2 regions of the Nitratireductor thuwali genome follow, and region 2 is predicted to be linked to the other one. Evidence: riboswitches for the same ligand, from Rfam matches in the RefSeq annotation. Region 2 holds a riboswitch; the other holds the start of a gene.
What was found. A riboswitch is a leader RNA that binds a small molecule or an ion and turns the genes downstream of it on or off. The one in region 2 is predicted to bind cobalamin.

Region 1 (5,620 bases), 830 kb from region 2:
ATCTGGTCTGATTGCTGCCGCAAAGCCAAGCGGCACGGCCGCAAGGGCGGCCAATATCAGGCCGCCCAACCCGATGCCGAGCGACAGCGGCAGCCGCGCGAGAAACTCCTCCAGCACCGGACTGCCGGTGCGGAACGAGCGCCCCCAGTCGCCAGTGACGAAATCCGACAGCCATATCGCGTAACGGACCGGCAACGGCCGATCGAGGCCCCATTCCACGCGCAACGCGTTCACGGTGGCTCCGTCGACCGGCAGGTTCCAGGCCTGGATCGCGATCATGACCGGGTCGGACGGCATGAAGGCGACGACCAGAAAAGCCAGCGCCGAGACCGCCAGCAGGCTGGCGGCCGAACGCAAGCCGATCCGGATGATGATGGCGCTCAAGAAGCCCGTTACCGCGTCTCGCCCATGTCGGGCCGGATAACATGATAGTCCGAACCCCACGGCTCATAGTCCGCCAGCCGCTCCGACACGCCTACATGCCAGGAGGGCGAGACCAGAAAGGTGACCGGCACATCTTCAAACAGCTTCTGCTGCGCGTCGAGCGCGATCTCGGCGCGCCGCTTCGCCTCGCCCGAGGACGAGAAGCGGGCGATGATGGCGTCGAATTCCTCACTGTCATAGCGGGCGTGGTTGAGCGGCCCATCGCTCCTCAGCATCGAATTGAGGAAGAAGGCCGGGTCACCGCTGGGCGCGGTGTGCTGCGCCCATAGGAAGATGTCGAACTCGCCGGAAGCGGCGACCTCGTTGAGATTCTCCACCACCTGCGTGCCAATCTCGATGCCGACCTTGGCCAGTGCTGCTTTCACCACCGGCAGCATGGTGACAAGATCCGGCCGCTGCGGATAGGCGAAGACTTGCAGATGAAGCCGCTCGCCGTCCTTGACGCGGATGCCGTCGGCGCCCACGGTCCAGCCTGCTTCATCGAGCAGGGCCGAGGCCTTGTCCAGATCGGTCGAGCGCGGCTCTCGCGGCGCAAACGCGAAGTAGGGTGCGAAGGCCCCGGTCGCAGGCTGGCCGCCATTGATCGCGGCCACGAGCTGCGCGCGATCGATGGCGAGATCGACCGCCTGCCTGACGAGCGGGTCTGAGAGCGCCGGTCGCTCGGTGTTGAGGAAGCCGAAATACTGGTAGCCGACCGGGAAGCTCTTGACCGTCAGGCCGGGATTGGCTTTCAGCCGCGACAGCACCTCCGACGGCAGGCCGAAGGCGAGGTCAAGCTCGCCCGTCTCGAAGGCGAGCGCCATGGTCTGCGCGTCGCCGAACTTGCGCAGCGTGATCGGCGAGCGCTCGCCGGCGCCTTCGAAATGTTGGTTGGGCACCAGGTCGAGATGCGAATCCGGCCGCAACTCCGCGATTGCGTAGGGGCCGGTATAGACGGCATCGCCAGCATCGTTCAGCGTATAGGCGACCAGCGGCCATTCGGCGAACAGCGCCTGGATGAGCGGCACCGGCTTTTCCGTAGTCACTTTCAGAGTGAGTTCGCCGGTCGACTCGAAGCTGAGCTTGCCGCCGGTCGCAGCCGCCGTCTTGCTCTTTGCGAAGGTGTTGGCGAAGCCGGCGGCGAAGGCGGCGGCCGTCACCGGCGTGCCGTCCGAGAAGCGGCGGTCAGGCTGCAGCGTGATTATCCATTCGAGATCGCCGGTGCGTTCCGCAGTGGCGGCCAGCTCCGGCACCAGCTTGCCGTCCTTATCGACCATGAACAGCTTTTCGCCGACCCCGTGGCTGACCAGCGCCCAGCCGGCCGAACCGGCGGTCGGGTCCTCGCTGCCGAGCAGGAAGGTGGCGCCGATCTTCAGCGCCTCCTGCGCCAGAACCGGCGCGGGCATGGCAGAAATGGCGGTTGCCGATATGGTCGCAGCCGCAAGGACAAGGCGTGAGAAATATCGCATGGAAGCATCTTCCTAGGTTTCGGATTGTTCAAGTGACGGGGGTGGCGCAGAACGCAGCCGCTGTTTGCGGCCCGTGGGCGCGTAGGCGAAATCGGAAACGACCTTTCCGCCGAGCAGATGCTGCTCGACGATGCGGTCGATGACGGCCTCGCTGACGCCGCCATAATAGGTGCCTTCGGGAAACACCTGCAGCACCGGCGCCAGACTGCAGGGGCCGAGGCAAGTCGACTTTGCGGTCATGGTGCCATCGCCGGTGATGCGGAGTTTGCGCTCCTGCTGGCGGTTGCGTAGGTGGCCCCAGATCACGTCCGCGCCGGCCGCATTGCAGGCGCCGCCCTCGCAAACCAGCACACGGCGCTTCTGCGAAGGGACCAGCGAGCCTTCCGTCGCCTCCCGATCCGCCGGCGGGATCGGCATCTCCGCCGACGCACCACCCACCAGAGCGGCCAGGAGCGGCTCGAAGTGAAGGCTTTGCGCGATATCGCGGGATATGTGGATCGGCGGCCAGCCGCCCGGAAACTCCCTCTGCCACCGCTTCAGGGAGCGCGTCATCCAGTTGCGGAAGCTCGGCTCCATCGGCAGCATCAGTGGCACGATCACGATCGTGCCATGGCCGCTGTCGCGCAGTGACAACAGCGCATCGCGCAGAGAAGGCTGCCCCTGTTCGCAATAGCAGGAGACCGCCTCGGCAACGCCCGGCAACATGGAGGCAATGGCGGCCAGCCGCCTCATCTCCGCGTGCGGCGCGGCTGCGAAGGCAGACTTGGTGAGCAGCACCACCGCCTTGCCGGCCGGCTTGGCCGGCGCTTCCGAGTGGCGCGAAGAGGGTTCTTGCATGAAAAATCCCCGACCTGACGTGAACGGGGATCGGGAAACGTGGCCGTGCAGACACGAGGCGTCTGCGACAACGCGCGCTCCCATGGCAGTCCCCGGCCATGGAACACTATGCGGTCAGGCAGGTCTCCTGGCTTGCGGGTCGTCGCTGCCTTGCCTGTCTTCCCGGCCAAAAGGCCAGTGACGTCTAGGGCAAAGCGGCTCGCCGCTCACAGTTGCGGGTCAGCTCCGGATTTCCCTGGATCGGGGCACCGGATTCCCTCTTAGCTCCTGACCGGACGAATCCGGCCCGAAGAACCTTAACCAACCCGAACGTCCCCAACCGCGGCTTCCCTGTCAATCCTCTTCGGCGACATTTCCACCGCGCCGGCGACGCGAGCGGCCGCCCGCGGTCAGTGCGCCATCATCTCGTCAACGATGTCCTCCGCGCTCAGGGAGGAAGGATAGTAGGTCGGCCAGTTCGTCACTTCCTCCAGCAAAGCGGCGCGATCGTCGCCCCAGTAGAGGTGATAGTGGTCGGCGTCCGCCGGCGCGATCTTGTGGTCGCTGAACTGGATGTACTGGGGCGCGGCCTCGTCGCCCTCGGTCTTTTCGAAGATGAAGCGCACGCCGCGATTGCCCTTCTTGTAGGTCAGGATCTCATAGCCGTCGCTCGCATAGCGGGCTCTGAGCGGCTGCCCGTTGTTGAAGAACGTGACGGTATCGCCATCGATCACGATACGCTCGACGTCGGTTTTGTAGCCGACCTCGTAATAGGCCTCATATTCCGCCGCGGTCTTATCGCCCGTTTGCGCCTTATGCTCCATGACCGGGTCGAGCGTCCCGTCCTGCAGGTAGGGGTAGACCGACTGCCAGTCGCCTTCCCAGTCTGACAGGGCACGTTCCCTGATCTGGTCATCCTCGAAATAGCCCTTGTAGATCTGGTCGGCATCGTGATCGTGAGCATGATCATGGTCATCATGGGCTTCCTCGCCTTCGTGCGCCTCGCCCGAGCCGCCGACTGCGACGATATTGTAAGGCTTGCCCTCAACCGCGATCTCACCGGCCTTCTGGAAGGAGGCGGCCGCCACGGAATGCACAACGCCGTTCAGCGGGTCGGTGACATAGATATTGTCGCCGGCGACTGCAATGCGCGGCCGCGGATCGCTCCAGTGCCCGTCCATCGAGTAGGGACCGGTGAGCCCGAGCGAATTGGCAATCCCGCCCTTGATCACGTCGACCTGGTGAAGCTGTCCGTCCTCGGTGAAGACATAGGCGAACCTTGCCCGGATCGGATCCACCGCAAAATGCACGCGGCGCGTCGGCAGCTCGATCAGCCGAAAGGCATCGCTTTCCATGGGATCGATCAGCACCACCTCGTCGGCGCCGTAATTGCCGAGGAAATATTGCAGGCCTCTGCCGCCGGCGAGCGTGGTGGATTTGCCGTCCGGCAGACTGTCGGCATAGGGCAGATGACGGATCTGCGGCATCCCCCCTTCGTGCGTGACTACGAGCAGCCCCGTTGCGCAGGCGAAAGCCAGGATGTCGCCGGAAGAGGCCTCTCCATGGAGGTCGGGGCAGGCATGGACGTCTCCCACCTGCGCGCCGGCTTCATCGACCACCCGGATGCCGACCGGAAGTTCGTCCGGGTTTTCCCGGTTCGGTTCCGACAGCAGCACATGGGAGCCATAGGCGACTGCGACGCCGTGATGCGGAACATCGGTCTTCACCTCCCTGAACTGGGAGCCTCCTTCCAGAACCGCCTTCTCGGAGACGATCCGCGCGACGCCTTCGCCGTCGAAGAAGGCGGCGAACACCCCGTCATGCTCGACGAAATGGGACGGCTTGTCGCCGGCGATCTCGGTGCCCGTCAACTTCGGGGCCTCGACATCGATGTCGCCGTGATCGCCGTGGTCGTCGAACGATATGCCGCTGGAAATGGCCGTGACCAGGCCGGCCTCTCCCTGGCGGGCGAATACGACGCGACCGCTCTCGCTGCGATACAGCGCCGCCGGACTCTCGACCTCGAATGTCTCGACGGGTTCACCAGCGATTGCATCCAGGACAATCACCCTGGCGGACTCCTGATCGGCGATGAACAGGCGCCAGGCGGTCATTTCCTCTGCAGAGGCGTTCGCCGATAATGCCAAGGCCAACGCAGCGGCAGCAGCCGGCATCCACACTGGTTTCATGAAGGCTTCTCCTTGATGTTATTACGGTTTTCGCGTTGAGAAGGTTGGATCGTTCAGCTTCGGCCGTCCGGCACCCCGCCCGCGCAGCCGGCTGCCTCAGCCTCCGCTCTTGACGACGGATTACGTTACGTTATTACATTCGTCAATGATAAATGTTATACCGTGACGGCTTAACCCGTCGTGCTCCAGTCCGCCGCGATTGCCAGGGAAGGCCGGAAACCCGGACGCAACAGGCAGCCGCCCATCGACGTGCTGACGCTGGAAGATCTGGCCGAGGCGCCTGCGATGCGAATCGAACGTCCCGTACCGAAGAGGGGCATGATCCATGCAATACGACGTCATTGTCATCGGCGGCAGCTATTCGGGTATGGCTGCCGCCCTGCAATTGCTTCGCGCGCGGCGCCAGGTGCTGGTGATCGACGCCGGCCAACGGCGCAACCGCTACGCCAGTCACTCGCACGGCTTCCTGTCGCAGGACGGCGTCGATCCGGCCGAAATCGCGGAACGCGCGCACGCGCAACTCTCGCGCTACCAGACACTCGCCTGGCACGACGGAACGGCCAGCCGGGTGGAGGGAAGCCGCGACGCCTTCGGCGTCGCGCTCGCCGATGGACGATGCGCGGAGGGCCGCCGCGTCCTGTTCGCAACCGGTGTTTCCGATATGCTGCCGGAGATTGACGGGCTGGCGGAACGATGCGGCAAAAGCGTTTTCCATTGCCCTTA
Region 2 (5,620 bases):
TTCGCTGCACGGCGCGATCTCCCGGCGCAATGCGAAAAGGGCTTTCACCGCGTCGAGCGTGGCCAGGCTGCCGCAGGACCAGGCGCCTTGCGGCACGAAAGCGCCAATGCGCGTTCCGGGGAGGCTTTGCAATGCCGGATGGCGGGGGACGCGCTCGCCCAGCGACGGAGCGTCGTCCCCGCCTGCGGAGGTGATGATGATGTCGGGAGGATCGGCCACGATCTCCTCGATCGGGAAGGGGGCCATGCCGGTGACGCCCTTTTCCGCCGCAAGATTGCGGAAGCCGGCGGCTGCGACGACCGAATCGGCCAGAGTGCCGGCGCCCAGGGCGACGCCGTTCTGGTCATAGGCGAGGGCGGAGGGCTTTGCCGCGCATTGCCTCGAACGAATGTCGGCGAGCTCCGCCTCGAACCGGGCGGCGACTTCCTTCGCCTCGTCCCGCTGTCCCAGAAGCGCGCCCATGCGGCGGATTTCGCCGGGGATCGTGTCGAGGGTCTGGGCGAAGGAGAATTCCTCGACGCGAAAACCGAGTTTCTTCAGAAGCTCGGTCGTGTTGTGCAGAGAGTAGGTCCCGGTGACGATGAGGTCCGGCCGTGCCAGGAACACTTCTTCGGCCCGTCCGCGGTTGACGGGAAATCGTTGCGCCGCGGCATGCAGCGGCGACAGGCTGGGCTCGCGGGCGAGGAAGGAGACCGAAACCAGTTGGCCGGGCGCGGCCAGCATCATTGCGAGCTGATCTGTGCACACATTCAGCGACATGACGCGGGCGGGTGGTGCGTCTTCCGCTCGCGAAAGCGCCGGCGTGAAGAAGAGGGCGCCGGCGATGAGGCCCAGGCCGGACAAGGCCAGAACGCGCTTCCGGCCTCGGTCAGTCATGGCCCGAATTTAGCTTTGAAGCCGGCGAAGACGGAGATGCCGGGTGTGCCGTAGCCGCGCGCCGTCTGGTAATCCTGGTCGAGCAGGTTTTCGCCACGAAGATAAAGTTCGGTATTCTCGGTCGGCTTGTAGGCGAGTTTGGCATTGAGCAAGAAATAGTCGTCGAGCTCGTAGTTTCCCGTATCCACTGTATCGAGCGCAGCGAGGCCGGAAGCGGAAATCGTCCACTTTTCGGCGGGACGATAATCCGCCGTCAGCGCAACCGTGTGGCGCGGCACGCGGGCACTGCGGCTGCCGTCGGGTGCTTCGGACTGGGTGTAGGTATAGCTCGCGCCGAGATCGAGCCAGGGGGTGGCCGCATAGGCGAAGGACGCCTCCACGCCGCGCATCTGTGTGGTGCCGGGTACCTGAGCATACCGGCACTCAAAAGGCGCTGTCTCGACGCAATCGATCAAATTGTCGATCTCGATCTGGAAGTAGGTCAGGTCGGCGACAAGCCGCTCGTCGAGGAGACGCTGTTCAACGCCAATATCGAAGCTGGTGCTGGTTTCCGGCTTCAGGTCCGGATTGCCGACGGGAGCACCGCCTACGTAAAGCGGGGGAGCGAAGAGCTCATAGAGGCTTGGCGCCCGAAAACCGGTGCCCGCGGAGGCGTGCAGCCTGGTGCCCGTGTCGGCGAAAAGATAGGCGCCCGCCACGCGGTAAGTCGTCTCGCCGCCGAAACTGCTGTGTTCGTCGTGGCGCAAGCCGAGGCTGAGGGTAAGGTTCTCGATCGGGTCGAGAATGCCTTGCGTCCATACGCCGGTCATATCGACCGAATCGTCGATAGGCAGAGAGCCGGCGTCGTCGGTGAAGCTGGCGCTCTGGCGCTCGTGGTCCGCCCCGTATTGCAAGGTCAGCCATTCGGTTGCCTCGAACGATCCCTGATACTCCGCCTTGAGGCGCTTGCCCTCGTAATCCGCGTTGTAGGGACCAAACGTGGAATCGCTGTGGAGGCTGCGGTCGAGCGAGAAACCCTGCATGGCAAAGGTGTTCTTCAGTCGGCCGTCCATCAGGTCGAGGTCAAAGCCCATGCGGCCGGCGATCTGGCGGTTGCGGTTGATGTTGGTGTGGAACGGATCGTCCTGCGGCGGGTCCGCGAAGGCGTCGTCGAACTCGGCTTCGGCGTCTATATAGAGGCCCGAGGCGAACACGGCGAAATTCTCGCTGAACCTGTACTCGCCGCCGATATCGGCGCTGATGTTATCGTAGGAATCGCGTTCGGAGCCCGCGGCTGCGGCCGAGATGCCGTCGGTATGAAAGCCAAGGAGATTGAAGGTGAGGCGGCCGTTGCCTTTTGCCGCGCGCAGGCCGTAGGAGCCGCGCGCGGTTCCGCGCGACCCACCTTCGCCGGAGACGAGATGGGAGATGCCGGGTTCGATATCGCCGAGCGTCGAAAGGCTGATGACGCCAGCGATGGCGTCGGAGCCGTAAAGGGTGCTTTGGGAACCCTTGAGAACCTCAATCGAGTCGATGCCGCCGGACAGGAGGTACTGATAGGACGTCTGCACCTGGGTGCTGGTTGGATCGGAGATGTCGATGCCGTTGTAGAGCGTCTTCACATAACGTCGCGGCGCGCCCCGGAGCGACAAGCTGCCTTCGGCGCCCGGACCGCCCGCGGAACTGAGGGTAATGCCCGGCACCTGGGCGAGATAGTCGACCACCAGCGGTTGCGATTGCTCTTCGATCTCCATTCGGGTCACCGTGGAGCCCGTTTTGGACAGTTCGGTGGCCATCCTGTTCGGAGTGACGACGATCTCCCCCAGGTCAAGGTCCTGGGCGATGGTCGGCGTGGAGACGGCGAGTGCCAGTGCGAGCACCGACGCGGCAGTGGCAAGTGCGGCTTTGATCTGATTTGCGGCCATGGGCGTTCCTCCGCAACGGCTCAAGAGGTACTGGAAGGAACGGGCGCCCGCCCGGTCTCCACCAGCGATGACGAAACGCCACCACTGCGAAAACCACAGCCCCGGAAGCTTCCCGCATCCGGCAGGTGACGGCCCGAGGCAGGTTTCCTGGCTCGCGCGTCTTCGGCTTCCCCGCCTTCCCAGGCAGAACTGCCCAGTGGCATGTGAGGAAAGCCTCGGCGCTTACAGTTGCGGGAGCAGCTACGGCCCCGACGCGTGATGCGTCGCCCGTATTCCCTTTTACCCCGGCAGATGGCTGACGGGGCACCTCAGGCAGAGCGAGACGATTAGCAAGGCGCGCCAACAGCGTCAATCGAAGCGACGGCTGGCATACGCCTTTCGCACCGGCGCTTCGACCGGGTCTGCCCAAAATATCGCAGATTCTCCTTCGGCTATCGCTTTTGCGTCAAACTTGTCGCATTCTCCGCCTTCAATACCGCATCCAATGCAGCAATCTGACCGCAGACTGGAGCCGTCAATCCAGCATATCCAGTGGGGCAAGCTTCTTTGACATCGGCGTTTCGATGCGGAATGCTAACCCGGCAGGCAGATGTCACACGGGCATGCGAAACAGGCAGGAAATGGGAGTGGGTCGATGAGATTCTTCAAGAGCAACAGTGGAAGCGTGCCGGCACGCATTGCCGCGCTGGCCGAGGAGGCCAAATCCGGAGCATTGGACCGTCGCGAGTTCCTGGCGCTGGCGAGCGCTTTCGGCGCGACGACGGCGGGCGCCTACGCCATGCTGGGCATGGCGGCGCCGACGCGGGCGGTGGCACAGGAGCCGAAGCGGGGCGGCGTGCTCAAGGTCGCCATGTGGATCAAGGAAAACAAGGATCCGATGACCGCAGACTGGTCGGAAATCGCCAATGCGATGCGCCAGACGCTGGAGCCCCTGGTCAAGTATACGCGCGACTTCACCTTCGAAGGCCGGCTTTTGGAAGGCTGGGAAGTCAATGAGGACGCCACCGAGTATGTTTTGAACGTGCGCCAGGGGGTCACTTGGAACAATGGCGACGCCTTCACCGCCGACGACGTGATCTACAACCTCAACCGCTGGTGCGACCAGTCCGTCGAGGGCAACTCGATGGCCGCACGCATGGCCAGCGTCATCGATCCGGAAACGAAGAAGGCGCGCGAGGGCGCCATCCAGAAGGTGGACGACCACACGGTCAAGCTGGTGCTGCCGGAGCCAGATATCTCCATCATCGCCGGCTTCGTCGACTACCCGGCCCTGATCGTTCACCCGAGTTTCGACGAGACGGGGCGCGATTTCGTCGCCAACCCAATCGGGACCGGCCCGTTCGAGCTGGTTTCCTACGAGGTGGGCAACCGGGTCGTGCTCAAGCGGCGCGAGAACGGCCAGTGGTGGGGCGGCGAACCTTATCTCGACGGTATCGAGTTCATCGACTACGGCACCGATCCTTCGACCATGGTCTCGGCCTTCGAATCCGGCGAGGTGCATACGAACTACGAGACCAGCGCCGACTATATCGACATCCTTGACGGGCTGGGACTGGAGAGATCGGAAGTGGTGACGGCGGCGACCATCGTCGCCCGCACCAATGTCGGCAATCCGCCGTATGAAGACCAGCGCGTGCGCAAGGCGCTGCAGCTTGCCGTCGACCCCGCCACCGTTCTTGCCCTCGGCTACGACAATGCCGGCGAGGCGGCGGAGAACCATCATGTCTGCCCCATCCACCCCGAATATGCCGAACTCGCGCCCTTCACGCGTGATGTCGATCGGGCCAAGGCGCTGATGGAAGAGGCCGGCCAGATGGATCATGAGCACGTGCTCATCACGGTCGACGAGGACTGGCACAAGAATACGGGCGATGCCATTGCCGCGCAGATCCGCGAGGCAGGGTTCAAGGTGAAGCGCGAGGTGCTGCCGGGCTCTACCTTCTGGAACGACTGGACGAAATATCCATGGTCCATGACAAATTGGAACATGCGTCCGCTCGGCATCCAGGTGGTCGCCCTGGCGTACCGCACGGGCGAGGCCTGGAACGAGACCGCCTATTCCAACGCCGAACTCGATGCGCTGATCGAAAAGGCGCTGACCATGCCGGACGCGGACGAGCGCCGCACGGTGATGAAGGACATCCAGCAGCACATCCAGGATGCCGGCATCATCATCCAGCCCTACTGGCGCAAGCTCTACAACCACTCGGTGCCGGCGGTGAAGAACCACGGCATGCATCAGACCTTCGAGATCGACCTGCACGACGTGTGGCTCGACGAGTAGGACGCAAGGGAGGGGCCGGCGACGGCCCCTCCCGCAACGATCAATAATAAACAACAACTCCGAACGGGGTGAGGGGAAACAGTGCTGAGCTTCATTCTTCGCCGCCTTGGTGTCATGGCGCTGACGATGCTGTGTCTGTCGCTGGTGGTGTTTTTTCTGGTCAATCTGGAGCCGAATCTGAAGAAGCTGGCGATCAGCCAGCTCGACATGCGTTCTTCGGCGGAAGACCTGGAAAGCTGGCTGCAGCGGAACGGCTATCGGCAGAACTTCTTCGTGCGCTACGGCCAGTGGCTGGGCGTGGTGCCGAAGCAACCGAATGTCGATCCACAGACGGGGATTTCGAGCCCGCGCTTTTCCTATTGCAACGAGCCGGCGGAAGCGCGTTTTGCAGGGATTTTGCAGGGCAATTTCGGCTGCTCGACCAAGTTCAAGGTTCCGGTTGCCGACAAGCTCGTTCCCGCGCTCGGCGCCACTGGCCTGCTGATGTTCTGGGTGATGGCGGTGATGGTGCCCGTTTCCCTTCTGATCGGCGTATTGGCCGGCATGCGCGAGGGCA

Region 1: another riboswitch for cobalamin. It lies ahead of NTH_RS07190 ((2Fe-2S) ferredoxin domain-containing protein); the one in region 2 lies ahead of NTH_RS03260 (TonB-dependent receptor plug domain-containing protein).

Annotation. Positions count from the first base shown of each region.
Region 1 is NZ_CP030941.1:1,509,490-1,515,109, forward strand. Features, by position in the region: gene NTH_RS07180 (ABC transporter permease) at 1-384, opposite strand, end outside; gene NTH_RS07185 (ABC transporter substrate-binding protein) at 393-1,892, opposite strand; gene NTH_RS07190 ((2Fe-2S) ferredoxin domain-containing protein) at 1,905-2,729, opposite strand; cobalamin riboswitch at 2,830-3,043, opposite strand; gene aztD (zinc metallochaperone AztD) at 3,119-4,897, opposite strand; gene NTH_RS07205 (NAD(P)/FAD-dependent oxidoreductase) at 5,223-5,620, shown strand, end outside.
Region 2 is NZ_CP030941.1:682,511-688,130, reverse strand. Features, by position in the region: gene NTH_RS03265 (ABC transporter substrate-binding protein) at 1-876, opposite strand, end outside; gene NTH_RS03260 (TonB-dependent receptor plug domain-containing protein) at 873-2,780, opposite strand; cobalamin riboswitch at 2,901-3,106, opposite strand; gene NTH_RS03255 (ABC transporter substrate-binding protein) at 3,415-5,064, shown strand; gene NTH_RS03250 (ABC transporter permease) at 5,146-5,620, shown strand, end outside.